Agarilytica rhodophyticola: one gene and its partner. The main gene of each other region encodes a partner of the protein of the gene in region 2 in a complex. Links are inferred from orthologs where the notes say so. Each region holds a gene or a part of one and is shown on either strand. Other genes may lie near its edges. The genes, in order: trxA and trxB.

Region 1 (7,091 bases), 3.7 Mb from region 2 along the record:
ATAACTTCGTCCATCTTAGAGCCGGTATCAATAAGTGCAGTTGCTATAATTGAAAGGCTTCCACCTTCTTCAATATTTCGCGCTGCTCCAAAAAATCTTTTGGGTCTTTCCAGTGCGTGGGCATCAACACCACCGGTTAATACCTTGCCTGATGAAGGAACAACAGTGTTGTAAGCGCGTGCTAGACGAGTAATCGAGTCGAGCAAAATAACTACATCTTTTTTATGCTCTGATAGTCTTTTTGCTCGTTCAATAACCATCTCTGCTACTTGAACATGACGCGACGGTGGTTCATCGAATGTTGAAGCAACAACCTCTCCACGCACGGAACGTTGCATTTCTGTTACTTCTTCAGGACGCTCATCAATAAGTAAAACAATTAAGTGGCACTCTGGATTATTACGTGTAATTGCCTGTGCAATGTTTTGCATCATTATTGTCTTACCTGCCTTCGGTGGTGCAACAATAAGACCACGCTGGCCTTTACCGATAGGTGATGTGAGATCGATGATACGACCGGTAAGATCTTCTGAGGAGCCATTGCCTGATTCGAGAACAATGCGCTCATTGGGGAATAGGGGTGTAAGGTTTTCAAAGAGAATTTTGTTACGAGAGCTTTCAGGCTTGTCGAAATTAATTTCGCTTACCTTAAGCATCGCGAAGTAACGTTCACCTTCTTTAGGTGGTCTTATTTTCCCCGCAATGCTATCACCAGTGCGAAGGTTGAATCGCCTGATTTGGCTAGGTGATACATAGATATCGTCTGGGCCTGCAAGATAGGACGAGTCGGCAGACCTCAGGAAACCAAAACCGTCTTGTAATATTTCCAATACCCCATCGCCGTATATGTCTTCACCGCTGCGTGCATGTTTTTTCAAGATGTTAAAAATTACATCCTGTTTGCGAGAACGCGCCAGGTTTTCCATCCCCATTTCTTTTGCGATTTGGATAAGCTCTTCAATGGGTTTTGTTTTGAGGTCGGTGAGATTCATACGAATTGAGGTTTCCGTGGATGTCGGCAGTTCTTACGCGAACGCTTGGTAAAAGTTAATTGTTGGGGGTTTGAATTTTATTATGCAAAACTGTTCGATCGAAAAATTAAAAAAGGCGCAAAGGAAAGCTATTTATTGTTTTAGCTGTTGACTGTATACGCTTCAAACGTTCCGAATACCAATTTGTTTTAAGTCGGGGTATATAAAGACAATAAAGGAAGGTAAAACGGAAGTGCTCGACCGCTAGATATATGTAGTATAGCCACAAATTTATGTTAGTGCAAAGTATCAAGGATCACATTCTTGATATAGATTCAGAATTATGATCCATTGATGGACATTAATTTACAAACTAGCGTCTATGAAATCTTTAAGTTGAGCTTTTGACAAGGCACCTACTTTCGTTCCTTCAGCGTTGCCACCTTTAAATATCATAAGGGTTGGAATACCGCGAATATTGAACTTAGCTGGTGTTTCTTTGTGCGCATCCACATCCATTTTGCAAATCTTAATCTTGCCTTCATATTCCTTAGCCAGTTCATTCAGCACTGGTGCGATCATTTTGCAAGGACCACACCAAGCTGCCCAAAAGTCCACTAATACGGGGCCTTCGCTACCTAATACATCTTCATCAAAGCTGGCATCGCTGACGTGTACGATCGCATCACTCATAATTTTTCTCCGAACCTAATAAATGTCAATGTGGCCAATAATAAGGACACTCAGAGTCTGTGACAATATCTTAATAAGCATTGCGTCGAGACTCTGATCATAAGCGGCCAAATATCTAACTAGAATATAAGGCCTGATTTTTATGTTTCAATGCTTATTGAGTATTTTGTGATAAATGGTAGCACTCGACAGAGCTCATGTAGCCGCTAACTTGAAAGTTGTGCGAGTAACTGAGACTGTGTTGGCGCCGAAATACCCTGTTCTACCTGGGTATAAATACCATTTTTATCCAAACACCATCGCTGCCTTGAGTCCTCTATATAGAGTAGCAGCTCATTATGTACTCGTTGCACTAGCTCTGCCGAAGTGATCGGAAAAGCAGTCTCTACACGACGTGTAAGATTACGTTCCATTAAGTCGGCACTGGCGCAATAAATTTTTTCTCGGGCATTCTCAAAATAATACACACGGGTGTGCTCTAAAAAACGTCCTATTGTCGAGAATACACGTATATTCTCTGAGACACCCTCTATTCCGGGGCGTAAGCAACACATCCCTCGAATCAATAAGTCTATTTGAACACCTGCTTGAGAAGCTTTATAGAGGGCTTGGATAACTTTTGGTTCAGTTAAACCATTACATTTTAAAATAATTCTTCCTTGTTGGCCTTCAGCCGTAGCCTTAATTTCTCCATCAATAAGCTTCAGTAACTGTCTTTTAAGCGTAAATGGAGCATGCAAAACCTTATCCATTCGCTCGGTTTTACCCATACCTGTGAGCTGCTGGAAGACTCTGTGCACGTCTTCACCCATAACTTCGTCGGCAGTTAAATATGAGTAATCGGTATACAAACGTGCATTACCACTATGGTAATTACCTGTTCCCAAGTGTACATAGCGCTTGAGATTATCTCCCTCCCTGCGCACGATCAATATCATTTTGGCATGTGTTTTATAGCCTACGACGCCATAGACTACAACTACACCTGCTTCCTGTAAGCGGCTGGCGAGCTCAAGATTTTCCTCTTCGTCAAAGCGTGCTCTGAGTTCCACAACAACAGTAACTTCCTTGCCATTACGTGCAGCGTCAACAAGCGCATCGACGATTGAGGAATTGGTACCCCCGGAGCGATAAAGCGTTTGCTTAATCGCTACTACATTGGGATCGTTAGCGGCTTGTCTTAACAGCTGAATAACAGGAGTAAACGATTCAAAAGGGTGAAGTAGTAAATAATCTTTGCGGGATACAGCATCAAAAATATTATCTTTGCGGCTTAATCCCTTAGGCATTTTAGGGGTAAACGGGGGGTATAGAAGCTCCGGCTTATTCACCATGGAAAGTAGACTGAACAAGCGTTTGATGTTCACAGGGCCATTTACCCGATATAGTTCTTGCTCAGTAAGGCCCACCTCTTTGAGCAAAAAGTCGGTCGTTTCTTTCGGACAGTTATCGGCCACTTCGAGGCGTACCGCAGTGCCGAAACGACGAGAATGTAACTCGCCGCGTAAAGCACGAGCAAGATCCGCGATACCTTCCACATCAACATCCAGGTCGGCATTACGTGTAATCCGAAACTGGTAGCAACCGCGAATTTTCATGCCAGGGAACAGCCGATCTGCATGGGCATGAATCATTGAAGATAAGAAGACAATATTGTGGCCCTCACCTCCCAACTCAGGCGGTAACTCAATCAGCCTTGGTAAAGAGCGAGGCGCTGGCACTACTGCGTAGTTAAGGTCGCGGCCAAAGGCGTCATTACCTTCAAGTTCGATAATAAAATTTAGACTTTTGTTTACTAAGCGAGGAAAAGGATGAGCGGGGTCGATGCCGATTGGGCTGATGATCGGTAACACGTTACAGTTGATGTACTCTTCTATCCATTCGTACTGTTCAGCGGTCCAGTCTCTGCGCCTCAGAAAGTAGATATTTTCGCGGGCAAGCTCAGGAATCAAAATGTCATTCAAAATCTGGTACTGGGAATCTACTACTTTATGGCACTGCTCGCTTATTTCTCGCAAAACCTCTCTTGGATGTTGACCATCAGGGCCGATGCTCTCGCGCTCATATTTAATACTTTGCATGAGGCCGGCGACCCGTATCTCGAAAAACTCGTCGAGATTTGAGCTAAAAATTAAAAGAAATTTGAGACGTTCCAGAAGAGGATGCTCTGCAGCTGTTGCTTGGGCGAGAACCCGCTGGTTAAATGCTAGGTTGCTTACTTCTCGATTTATATAGTACGCCGGATTGTCCAGCGCGATTGGCTCTTTAACAGGTTCTACGGTTTGCTCATTAGGGGTTTCTATCTCTGTCATTACCAGGGTTTCCGCTTCTTCAACATGTTGAGGCTTTCTAGGATCGATTATACCTTGTAGTTTATGACAGGTATTACTTCAATATTGCAGATTTCATTGGGACTCTTCCTTTTAACTGAAAGCTATGGCCTGCTGATGTTTTTTTCAGCAAAACTATTTGATTGGCTAGTGTTCATACTGCTATTGCAAGCTGTGTTTGCTCATAGGTAAATCCGGACGAATCTCACTTCATCAACCCAAGTTTTTATGTAAGGCAATTAACAAATGTAGCCAGAGGATGAGGCCTAATTACTAAAAGTAACTACAGTTATAACTAGTATAAGGTGAATGGCACGGGGTGAAAGTTCTGAGATAAAAAAGTGACGTCCTAGGGAACTGATCAAACATAGAATGGTATATGTATGCATATCACAGCAGCTATCATGTTGTGGATAGATAACAGGAATAGTAATGAAAAAACGATTATTATTAATTATGGGAATCGCTGTTGTGGTTTCCATATTTATAGGCTTCGACCTAAAGCAATACTTGGCGCTCGATAGCTTAACCGCGTGGGTAGCCGAAGAACCTTTGCAAGCTGGTTTAGCGTTTGCCTTTTTGTATTTTATTGTGGCTAGTTTAAGTTTGCCCGGAGCTGGGCCTTTATCTCTTGTTGCCGGTGCCGTGTTTGGCCTTTGGTACGGAGTACTTATTGTATCTTTTGCCAGTTCTCTAGGTGCCACTATTGGGATGCTTATCTCCAGGTCTCTTTTACAGGAGTGGGTACAAAAGCGTTTTGCAAGTGCTCTGGAGAAAGTAAATAAAGGTGTAGAAAAAGATGGAGCGCTTTATTTATTCTCAATGCGACTTATTCCCCCTATTCCTTTTTTCGTTATTAATCTTGTTTTTGGCTTAACTAAAATCAAGGCCCCAACATTTTATCTCGTCAGTCAACTGGGAATGTTGCCAGCTACGATGATATACGTAAATGCCGGTGCTAGTTTAGGTAGGGTTGAAAACATTTCTTTTTTTGAAATATTTCAGCCAGAAATTATTTTATCCTTCGCGGCTCTAATTGCATTCCCATTTGTAGTTAAGCTAATTATGAACAAAACTAAAATATTTAATCAGTCATCAGATGCCTAAAAACTCGAATAAATACGATGCTAATCTCGTTGTGATTGGTGCTGGTAGTGGCGGTTTGGTCAGTGCCTATATTGCTGCGGCAGTGAAAGCAAAAGTCTTCCTTATTGAAAAAGCCCACATGGGTGGTGATTGCCTCAATACTGGGTGCGTTCCAAGTAAAGCACTGATTCGTGCGGCCAAAGCGTGCCACCAAGCGAAACATGCTAATCGCTATGGTGTTCATGTCGATAATGTCCAAGTAGATTTCGCCGCAGTGATGGCGAGAGTGCATGAAGTTATCAAAGAAATTGAGCCACATGATTCTGTCGAACGTTACACTAGCCTTGGTGTAAATTGTATTCAGGGGGAAGCCAAAATTCTTTCGCCAAACAAAGTTGTAGTAGGTGATCGGGAGCTGACTACTCGTCATATTATTGTTGCTACTGGTGCAGGGCCTGCTGTCCCTCCTATTCCTGGTTTAGACACTATAGATTATTTAACTTCCGATAATTTATGGCAACTAAAAGAACTGCCAAAGCGTTTGCTAGTGGTTGGTGGTGGGCCTATCGGTTGCGAATTGGCGCAAGCATTTTCGCGCTTAGGAGCCAATGTCACCGTTGTAGATATGGCCGATAAATTGTTGCCGAGAGCTGACAATGATGTGTCTAGCTATGTTCAAAACGCATTTGTTGAAGAAAATATTCAACTTAAATTAGGTGCGGGTTTAAAACGCTTCTCAGAAGGCCAAGCTATTGTTGAGAAAGATGGACAAGAAGAAACTATAGAGTTTGATAAAGTATTAATCGCGGTGGGTCGAAAACCCAATACTCAAGGTTTTGGTTTGCAAGAGCTAGGTGTTGAGCTCAACCCTAATGGCACAGTAAAAGTCGATGAGTATATGCGTACCAGTGTGGAAGGTATTTTAGCGTGTGGTGATGTGGCAGGTCCTTATCAGTTTACTCATACGGCAAGTCATCAAGCGTGGTATGCAAGTGTGAATGCATTATTTGGTGGCTTTAAGAAGTTTAAGACAGACTACAGTACGATTCCTTGGGTAATTTTCACTGATCCTGAAGTGGCTCACGTCGGGGCAGCCGAAAATGACTTGATAAGTGCTGGGGTGGATTATGATGTTGTAAAATACGACCTTGATGAACTAGATCGTGCAATAGCTGATGGTGAAAACAAAGGCATGGTTAAAGTATTGATGCAAAAAGGCAAGGATCGGATCTTAGGTGCAACAATTGTGGGCTCCCATAGTGGTGAAATTATTACCGAGTTTGTAGCTGCGATGAAAAATAAAAAAGGACTCAATAGTATTCTGGGAACCATTCACAGTTACCCTACTTGGAGCGAAGCGAATAAATACGCGGCAGGTAATTGGAAACGAGCTAATGCACCACAAACTTTGTTAAATTGGGTAGAAAAATACCACGCTTTTCGCAGACGTTAAGTCCTTAAGAGATTAGTCACTAGTTGTAAGGTAGTGACTAATCTACTTTTGGTCTCAGGCTGACTAGCGTTAAAAAACGCTTGTATCTTTATTTCCTAATCCTACTGATGCCAATGCTTCATTCAATTTATCAAGGGTTACAGGTTTACTTAAAAAATGATTCATACCGCATTCGAAAACCCTTTGTCGGTGTGAAGCTTCCACATGTGCCGTAAGCGCTATTATCGGTGTTGCTGCTATGGCTTGGTTCTTTTCTTCTTCGCGAATTTTTATGGTTGCATCAAAACCGTCCATCTCAGGCATTTCGCAATCCATCAAAATTAAATCGTAGGATTTTTCATTCGATAAAAATATTTTTACTGCTTCATGGCCGTTTTCTGCAAAGTCTGGCTTTATTTCAAATTTCCCAAGTAGTCCTTCAATTACCATTCGATTAACTGCATTATCTTCTGCTACGAGCACACTTAGAGCGGAATGATTTGGTTTCTCAGAAATCTGAGACATAAGTGGGTTCAACTGCGTACCGTACCCCTGAGATATCAAAGTGTGCTTTAAATT
Region 2 (6,758 bases):
TGAGTGCCAATTGCAAGCCACGTGGATCAGCGTTACCAATATCTTCACTGGCCATACGCACGACACGACGAGCCACATACTTTGGATCACAACCACCATCGAGCATACGCATTAACCAGTACAATGAGGCATCCGGGTCTGAGCCTCGAACAGATTTATGCAATGCGGAAATTTGTTCGTAGAATAGGTCTCCACCCTTATCGAAACGGCGCACATCGCCACTTAATACTTGTTGGAGAACGTCGTGGGCGATAGTCTCTCCATCTTCAACAAGATCACTGGCAATTTCCAATAAGTTAAGGACTTTGCGGCCGTCGCCATCTGCAGCTGCAGCCAGCAAACCTAAATCTTCAGCCTCAATCTCAAGCTTTCGCTTACCCAAGCCCAAAGCCTCATCACTTAGTGCACGATGAATTAGTGTGTGCAATTGTTTATCAGAAAGACTTTTTAGTACATAGACTCGACAACGAGATAACAATGCATTGTTAAGCTCGAATGAAGGGTTTTCGGTGGTTGCGCCGACAAACACTACAGTACCATCTTCCACATAGGGCAAAAAAGCGTCTTGCTGTGCCTTATTAAAACGATGGACTTCATCGATAAATAAAATCGTTTTGCGGGAATAATTCAGCTGTTGAATTTTCGCCTCATCTACTGCTGCGCGGATATCTTTAACACCCGATAAGACTGCAGAAATCGCAATAAAATGGCCGTTAATCTCATTCGCTAGCAGACGCGCAAGCGTAGTCTTACCGACACCTGGTGGCCCCCAGAATACCATTGAGTGAATTTGACCCCGTTCCAACGCGGTGCGCAGCGGCTTGCCATCACTAAGTAAATGCTCTTGGCCAATATAGTCACGCAAATGAGATGGGCGCATACGCGCTGCAAGCGGCTGCCCTATATTTTGAGTTTCACCAAATAAATCATCCATCGATAATAATATCGGTATCTTTTGGTGGAACAAATTGAAAGATATCGTCATTAATAGTGCGATTAATCGTTAGCTTCGAAAGACTAATCTCTGTTTTTTGTCCCAGTTTATCCACAAATACCATACTATTGAGCAATTTCTTCTTACCCTTTTGTAAAAATGAAAAAGACAAAGAGGCAAAGGAACCTTGTTCACTATTTTTATGCGTGAGCGTAAAGGTATTATTTTCACCGCGATACTCTACATCGTAGTTTTCTGAAATACGTTTGACATCACCACTGATAAGCGCCGCTGGGCTGCCTGCCAATGAATCCTTTTCATATATTGTCATTTGCTCAAGATCTGGATCATATACCTTAAGTTCTGAAGGCGTACCCACCACCACTTGCTCATAGGGCGGTGCAATTTTCCACAGAAAATAACCAGGACGCTTTACGCGAAATTCCCCTTCGGTCACCTGCAGCTCATTATCATCATTATCACTTATTCGTTGCTTGAATTTACCACTCATGGTTTCAAGAGCATTTAGTGTTGTCACAAATTCTTGCGTAGCTCCACCCTCGGTTACGACATTCTTGCTAGCTTGGCCTTGGGCAAAGCATGAGCTGGTAAAAGAGAGTAATAAAGCAAAAAAGATAAAACGATGTATAAGGTCTTTCATAGAGTTTCCTGTTGAATTTTTAGGCACTTAGTGCTTAGGTGCGGGAGGGGCAATAACTTCACGACTGCCATTGCTTGCCATCGCTGTAACCACACCGGAAGTTTCCATTTGCTCAATCAAACGCGCTGCGCGGTTGTAACCGATTCTTAGTTTACGCTGAACAGAAGAGATACTAGCCTTGCGCGATTCAGTGACGAAAGCCACCGCCTCATCATAAAGAGGATCTGATTCGTCATCACTATCGCCACCACCTTCGCCTTCATCGCCGCTGTAACCGGGCACAGGGATGGACTGAACACTCTCACTGAAAATGTCTTCAAGGTAGTCAGGCTCTCCCCGTTTTTTCCAATCGGCAACAACATTGTGCACTTCGTGATCGTCAATAAAGGCACCGTGAACACGCGTGGTAACCGCAGTGCCTGGCGCCAAGTAAAGCATGTCACCATGCCCCAGTAACTGCTCTGCGCCGCCTTGGTCGAGAATGGTGCGCGAGTCAATTTTAGAAGAGACCTGGAAAGCCATGCGGGTGGGCACGTTGGCTTTGATCAAACCAGTAATGACATCTACTGACGGACGCTGTGTGGCCAACACCAGGTGAATACCTGCCGCCCTTGCTTTTTGCGCGATCCGGGCGATCAGCTGTTCAACCTTCTTACCGACAATCATCATCATGTCAGCGAATTCATCAATCACCACAACAATAAATGGCAAAGTATCCAGCTCAGGAGGCTGTGCGTTTTCCATCTCGATAACACCCTCATCTTCTGGTGTCCAGAGGGGGTCTAATATAGGTTCTCCCCCTTTGCGGGCATCTTTAATCTTTTTGTTAAAGCCAGCCAAGTTACGCACACCGAGAGCAGCCATCAATTTATAGCGGCGCTCCATTTCCCCCACGCACCAACGCAGCCCTGTGGCAGCATCTTTCATGTCAGTGATAACGGGGGTAAGAAGATGTGGGATACCATCATACACTGATAGTTCAAGCATTTTAGGATCCACCAAAATCATGCGCACTTCTTCTGGTGTAGATTTATACAGCATACTTACCAGCATGGAGTTGACCCCCACAGATTTACCTGATCCGGTGGTACCCGCCACCAATAAATGGGGCATTTTCGCCAGATCCGCAATCACTGGTTCGCCTGAAATATCGTGCCCCAGCGCTAAAGTTAGAGGCGATTTAGCCTTGTCGTATATATCTGAAGAGATCACCTCACTTAAACGAACAATTTCTCGGTGTTCATTGGGGATTTCAATACCAATAACAGATTTACCCTGGATAACTTCCACCACACGTACGCTATTAACCGCCAGGGAACGGGCTAAATCTTTTGCCAGGTTACTGATTTTACTCACCTTAACCCCCGGCGCTGGCTGGGTTTCAAACCGGGTAACCACAGGGCCCGGCAGCACCGCAACTACCTCAGCAATAACCCCAAAGTCTTTTAACTTAAGTTCTAACAGACGAGACATAGCTTCCAGAGATTCTTCAGAATATCCTTTGTTGCTTTGCTTATCGGCAGGCTCTAGTAAACTCACTTGCGGTAGTTCACCCACCACCGGCTGATCATCAAACAACTTCTGTTGTTTCTCTTTTTGCACTCTAACACTAACATCCGGTTTCTTTTTCACCGGCTTAATGGTTGGTGGTATTCTGGCCTCAAGACGAATACTTTCTTCTTTCACTGCTTCGCGCCGCTCCTGAACCGCTTGCTTAATTTGCTTTCTTTCTTGCAAGCCTGCACGCCACATCATGAATCTTTGCTTAATGTGATTAATAAACCATAGAATGCCAGCCCCGATGGAGTCCATCACTCCAAACCAGGAAATCTCAACAAATACTGTGAGTCCAAACAGCAGCATGGCACTCAACATAAGGCTGCCGCCCACGTAACCAAACGATGCATCTACCGCAGAGGCCGTGGTCAACCCTAGATAGCCACCAGAAGAAAAAGGCAGGGAGTTGCTACTTTGCCCATATTGCATTACTGCGATACCTGTTGCCGATAACATCACCAGTAAGAAACCAATAAATTTAAGCAGTAGCATTAATGGATCGAAATTAATTCCGCTTTTATGACGCAATTGCAACCAAACTTGATAAGCCAACATGATGGGAAACAGAAAAGCCAAATTACCGAACATGGAGAAAAACACGTCTGCCAACCAAGCACCTGCCGGACCGCCAGCATTCTGAATTGGGCCACCTGTGCCAGTTTTCGACCAACCGGGATCATTGGCACTGTAGCTAATAAGTGCTAGGGCGAGATATACGCATAACGCAATCAGCGCAATTAACAACCCCTCACGTAAAATACGCACCACCGCACCCTGCGCTTCCTCAATTACTTCCACTTCTTTTGCTGATTTTTTAGCCATTTATCGCCAATATTCACTCAATTTACATTTCCTACCAATGAAGGCAGGCCAAAAGCCCGTATATTTTACCCCAGTTTTGGCCTCACTGAACGCATTCAGTGCCATAGAAGTTGTAGGGACTGTTCACACTAATTACATATAGTCACGGCGGCATTGCTTCAATAAACAAGGTGCCTTTCAAGCCCCCTTTCACCACAAGTAACTAGATACACTCGCAATACACTTACATAAAATAATCCATACTGTTTGCTTTGTTAATTTTTCAAACTGTTTACAGGTAGCATACAAAATATTGCAAGAGCAATCGCGTCTGATTACTCGGAGCAATTCATCCACAATGAATAGTATATTTAAAGTCAACAAAACTGGCCAAATTAGCTATTATTTATCATCTGAATAGAACGCTTTAAATAGCTTAATAATGATGAATAAATTATCATTCGATCAATATTGAAATCCTCTGAATTAATTTAGGAAATACACACACTATGAGTGATAACAAGCACCACCAACTAATTATCCTCGGCTCCGGCCCAGCTGGATACACTGCCGCAATTTACGCTGCCCGAGCCAACTTAAAGCCTGTAGTTATCACAGGAATGCAACAAGGCGGACAACTTACAACCACAACTGAGGTTGAAAACTGGCCTGGTGGTGTTGCCGACTTGCAAGGCCCTGATCTTATGGTGCAAATGCAACAACATGCTGAGCGCTTTGATACTGAGGTTATTTTTGACCATATCCACGAAGTAGATCTCAAGCAAAAGCCTTATACCTTAAAGGGTAATGAAACTTACACTTGTGATGCATTAATTATTGCAACAGGCGCTTCTGCACAATATCTAGGTCTTCCTTCTGAAGAAGGCTTCATGGGTAAAGGGGTTAGCGCATGTGCCACTTGCGATGGTTTTTTCTACAGAGATCAAAAAGTTGTTGTAGTGGGCGGTGGTAACACTGCAGTTGAAGAAGCGCTTTACTTAGCCAATATATGTAAAGAAGTAGTGTTAGTTCATCGTCGAGATAGCCTTCGCGCCGAGAAAATTCTACAAGATCGTCTGTATGATAAAGAGAAAAATGGCAATATTACCATTGTCTGGAATCATACTTTGGACGAAGTGCTAGGCGACGATACTGGCGTTAGCGGCGTGCGTTTAAAATCCACACAAGATGATTCAACACAAGAAATTGAATTAACTGGTGTATTCATTGCCATCGGCCACAAACCTAATACCGATATATTTGAAGGCCAGTTAGAAATGAATAACGGTTATATTATTGTCAAAAGTGGTATCGAAGGTGGAGCCACCTCAACCAGCGCTCCAGGTGTATTTGCCGCAGGTGATGTGGCGGATCATATATATAGACAAGCCGTCACTTCAGCAGGCTCAGGCTGTATGGCCGCACTGGATGCTGAAAAGTATCTCGATAGCTAAAAATACCTCGATAACCTTGGGATAAACAAATACCTATGCATCAATTGGGCTGGCTTGGAGTTGAATATGATTTTCCGGACACGTCAAATGCATTGGATGAACCCAACGGCTTACTCGCCGTTGGGGGCGACTTGTCGCCCGAGAGACTGCTAAGAGGCTACAGCAAAGGAATATTTCCGTGGTACAGTGACGAACAACCGATTCTTTGGTGGTCCCCCTCCCCTCGTATGATTCTTGAGCCAAATAAGCTTCATGTAGGCCGATCTGCTCGAAAACTTCTCAATAAGCAACTATTTTCAATTACAACAGATACCGTTTTTGCCCGGGTAATTGAGCACTGCGCATCAATTGAACGACCAGAACAGGACGGCACCTGGATAACAGACGAAATGCGACAAGCTTATCTCGATCTGCATAAGCTAGGTTATGCCCACTCTATTGAGGCCTGGCAAGGTGATCGTTTAGTAGGCGGGTTATACGGTTTAGCTATGGGCAAGGCGTTTTTCGGCGAATCCATGTTTAGTCTTGTCTCTGGCGCGTCAAAAGTTGCGTTTATTCACCTAGTTCACACACTACAAAAATGGGACTATAAACTCGTCGACTGTCAGATTCATACTGAGTATCTTGCCTCTTTGGGTGCGCAGGAAGTGCCTCGTGAAGAATTTGAATCACTGTTGAAAATCGCAGTCTCAGAACCAAGCGAACACACATGGCAACTAACATCAACGACGAACATTGCTTGACCAATAACCCTTCTAAAGGTGCATTGCATTGACAGATCTCTCTGAACTTAAGCTTTATGCAACCAAGCCTCATCCATGCTCATATCTGCCTGGGAAGGACGCCACAACAATATTTATCGATCCCGACGCAGATATGAACGGTGATATTTTTAGCCAATTATCCGAGCTAGGATTTCGCCGCAGTGGGCATCATGTATATCGTCCTAAGTGTCAGGACTGTCGCGCCTGTGTTCCTATCCGAATTCCTGTAGAGGAGTTCAAAATGAGCCGCTCTCAGAAGCGCTGTATCAAAGCGAACCGGGATGTACAAACCCTTATCGTAGACAATATCGATACCGAAGAACACTACCAGCTCTACGCCAACTATATAGAACAGCGTCATGCCGACGGAGATATGTACCCTCCTTCGGTTCAGCAATACCGTGACTTTTTAACCAGTGAATGGGGCATCACTCGCTATCTTGAGTTTCGAATAGAAAATCGTCTAATTGCGGTTTCTGTATGTGACCTGCTGGACAATGGAATCTCTGCTATTTATGCGTTTTTCGATCCAAACGAAACCAAGCGTAGCCTCGGCGTTTTTAATATCTTGTTTCAGACACAGTGGG

Evidence for each region.
Region 1: the proteins of trxB (region 2) and trxA are in contact, whole or in part, in a crystal structure (PDB 1F6M), measured with the Escherichia coli proteins. The link is inferred for Agarilytica rhodophyticola from one-to-one orthologs.

What each region holds. Positions count from the first base shown.
Region 1 is NZ_CP020038.1:388,949-396,039, forward strand. What follows is about bases 2-2,876. They hold trxA (thioredoxin TrxA), read right to left. Parts: upstream 1,665-2,876; coding sequence 1,338-1,664; downstream 2-1,337. Other genes in these bases: rho (transcription termination factor Rho), read right to left, coding at 2-992; ppk1 (polyphosphate kinase 1), read right to left, coding at 1,871-2,876. Outside these bases: more of rho, read right to left, coding at 1-1; more of ppk1, read right to left, coding at 2,877-3,976; BVC89_RS30250 (TVP38/TMEM64 family protein), read left to right, coding at 4,427-5,101; lpdA (dihydrolipoyl dehydrogenase), read left to right, coding at 5,094-6,533; BVC89_RS01670 (response regulator), read right to left, coding at 6,603-7,091. UniProt on the Escherichia coli protein: Participates in various redox reactions through the reversible oxidation of its active center dithiol to a disulfide and catalyzes dithiol-disulfide exchange reactions.
Region 2 is NZ_CP020038.1:4,061,076-4,067,833, forward strand. Bases 3,445-6,434 are described here. They hold trxB (thioredoxin-disulfide reductase), read left to right. Parts: upstream 3,445-4,462; coding sequence 4,463-5,407; downstream 5,408-6,434. Other genes in these bases: BVC89_RS17025 (DNA translocase FtsK), read right to left, coding at 3,445-3,974; aat (leucyl/phenylalanyl-tRNA--protein transferase), read left to right, coding at 5,443-6,150; BVC89_RS17040 (arginyltransferase), read left to right, coding at 6,179-6,434. Also shown: BVC89_RS17015 (replication-associated recombination protein A), read right to left, coding at 1-934; outer membrane lipoprotein periplasmic chaperone LolA, read right to left, coding at 927-1,595; more of BVC89_RS17025, read right to left, coding at 1,623-3,444; more of BVC89_RS17040, read left to right, coding at 6,435-6,758.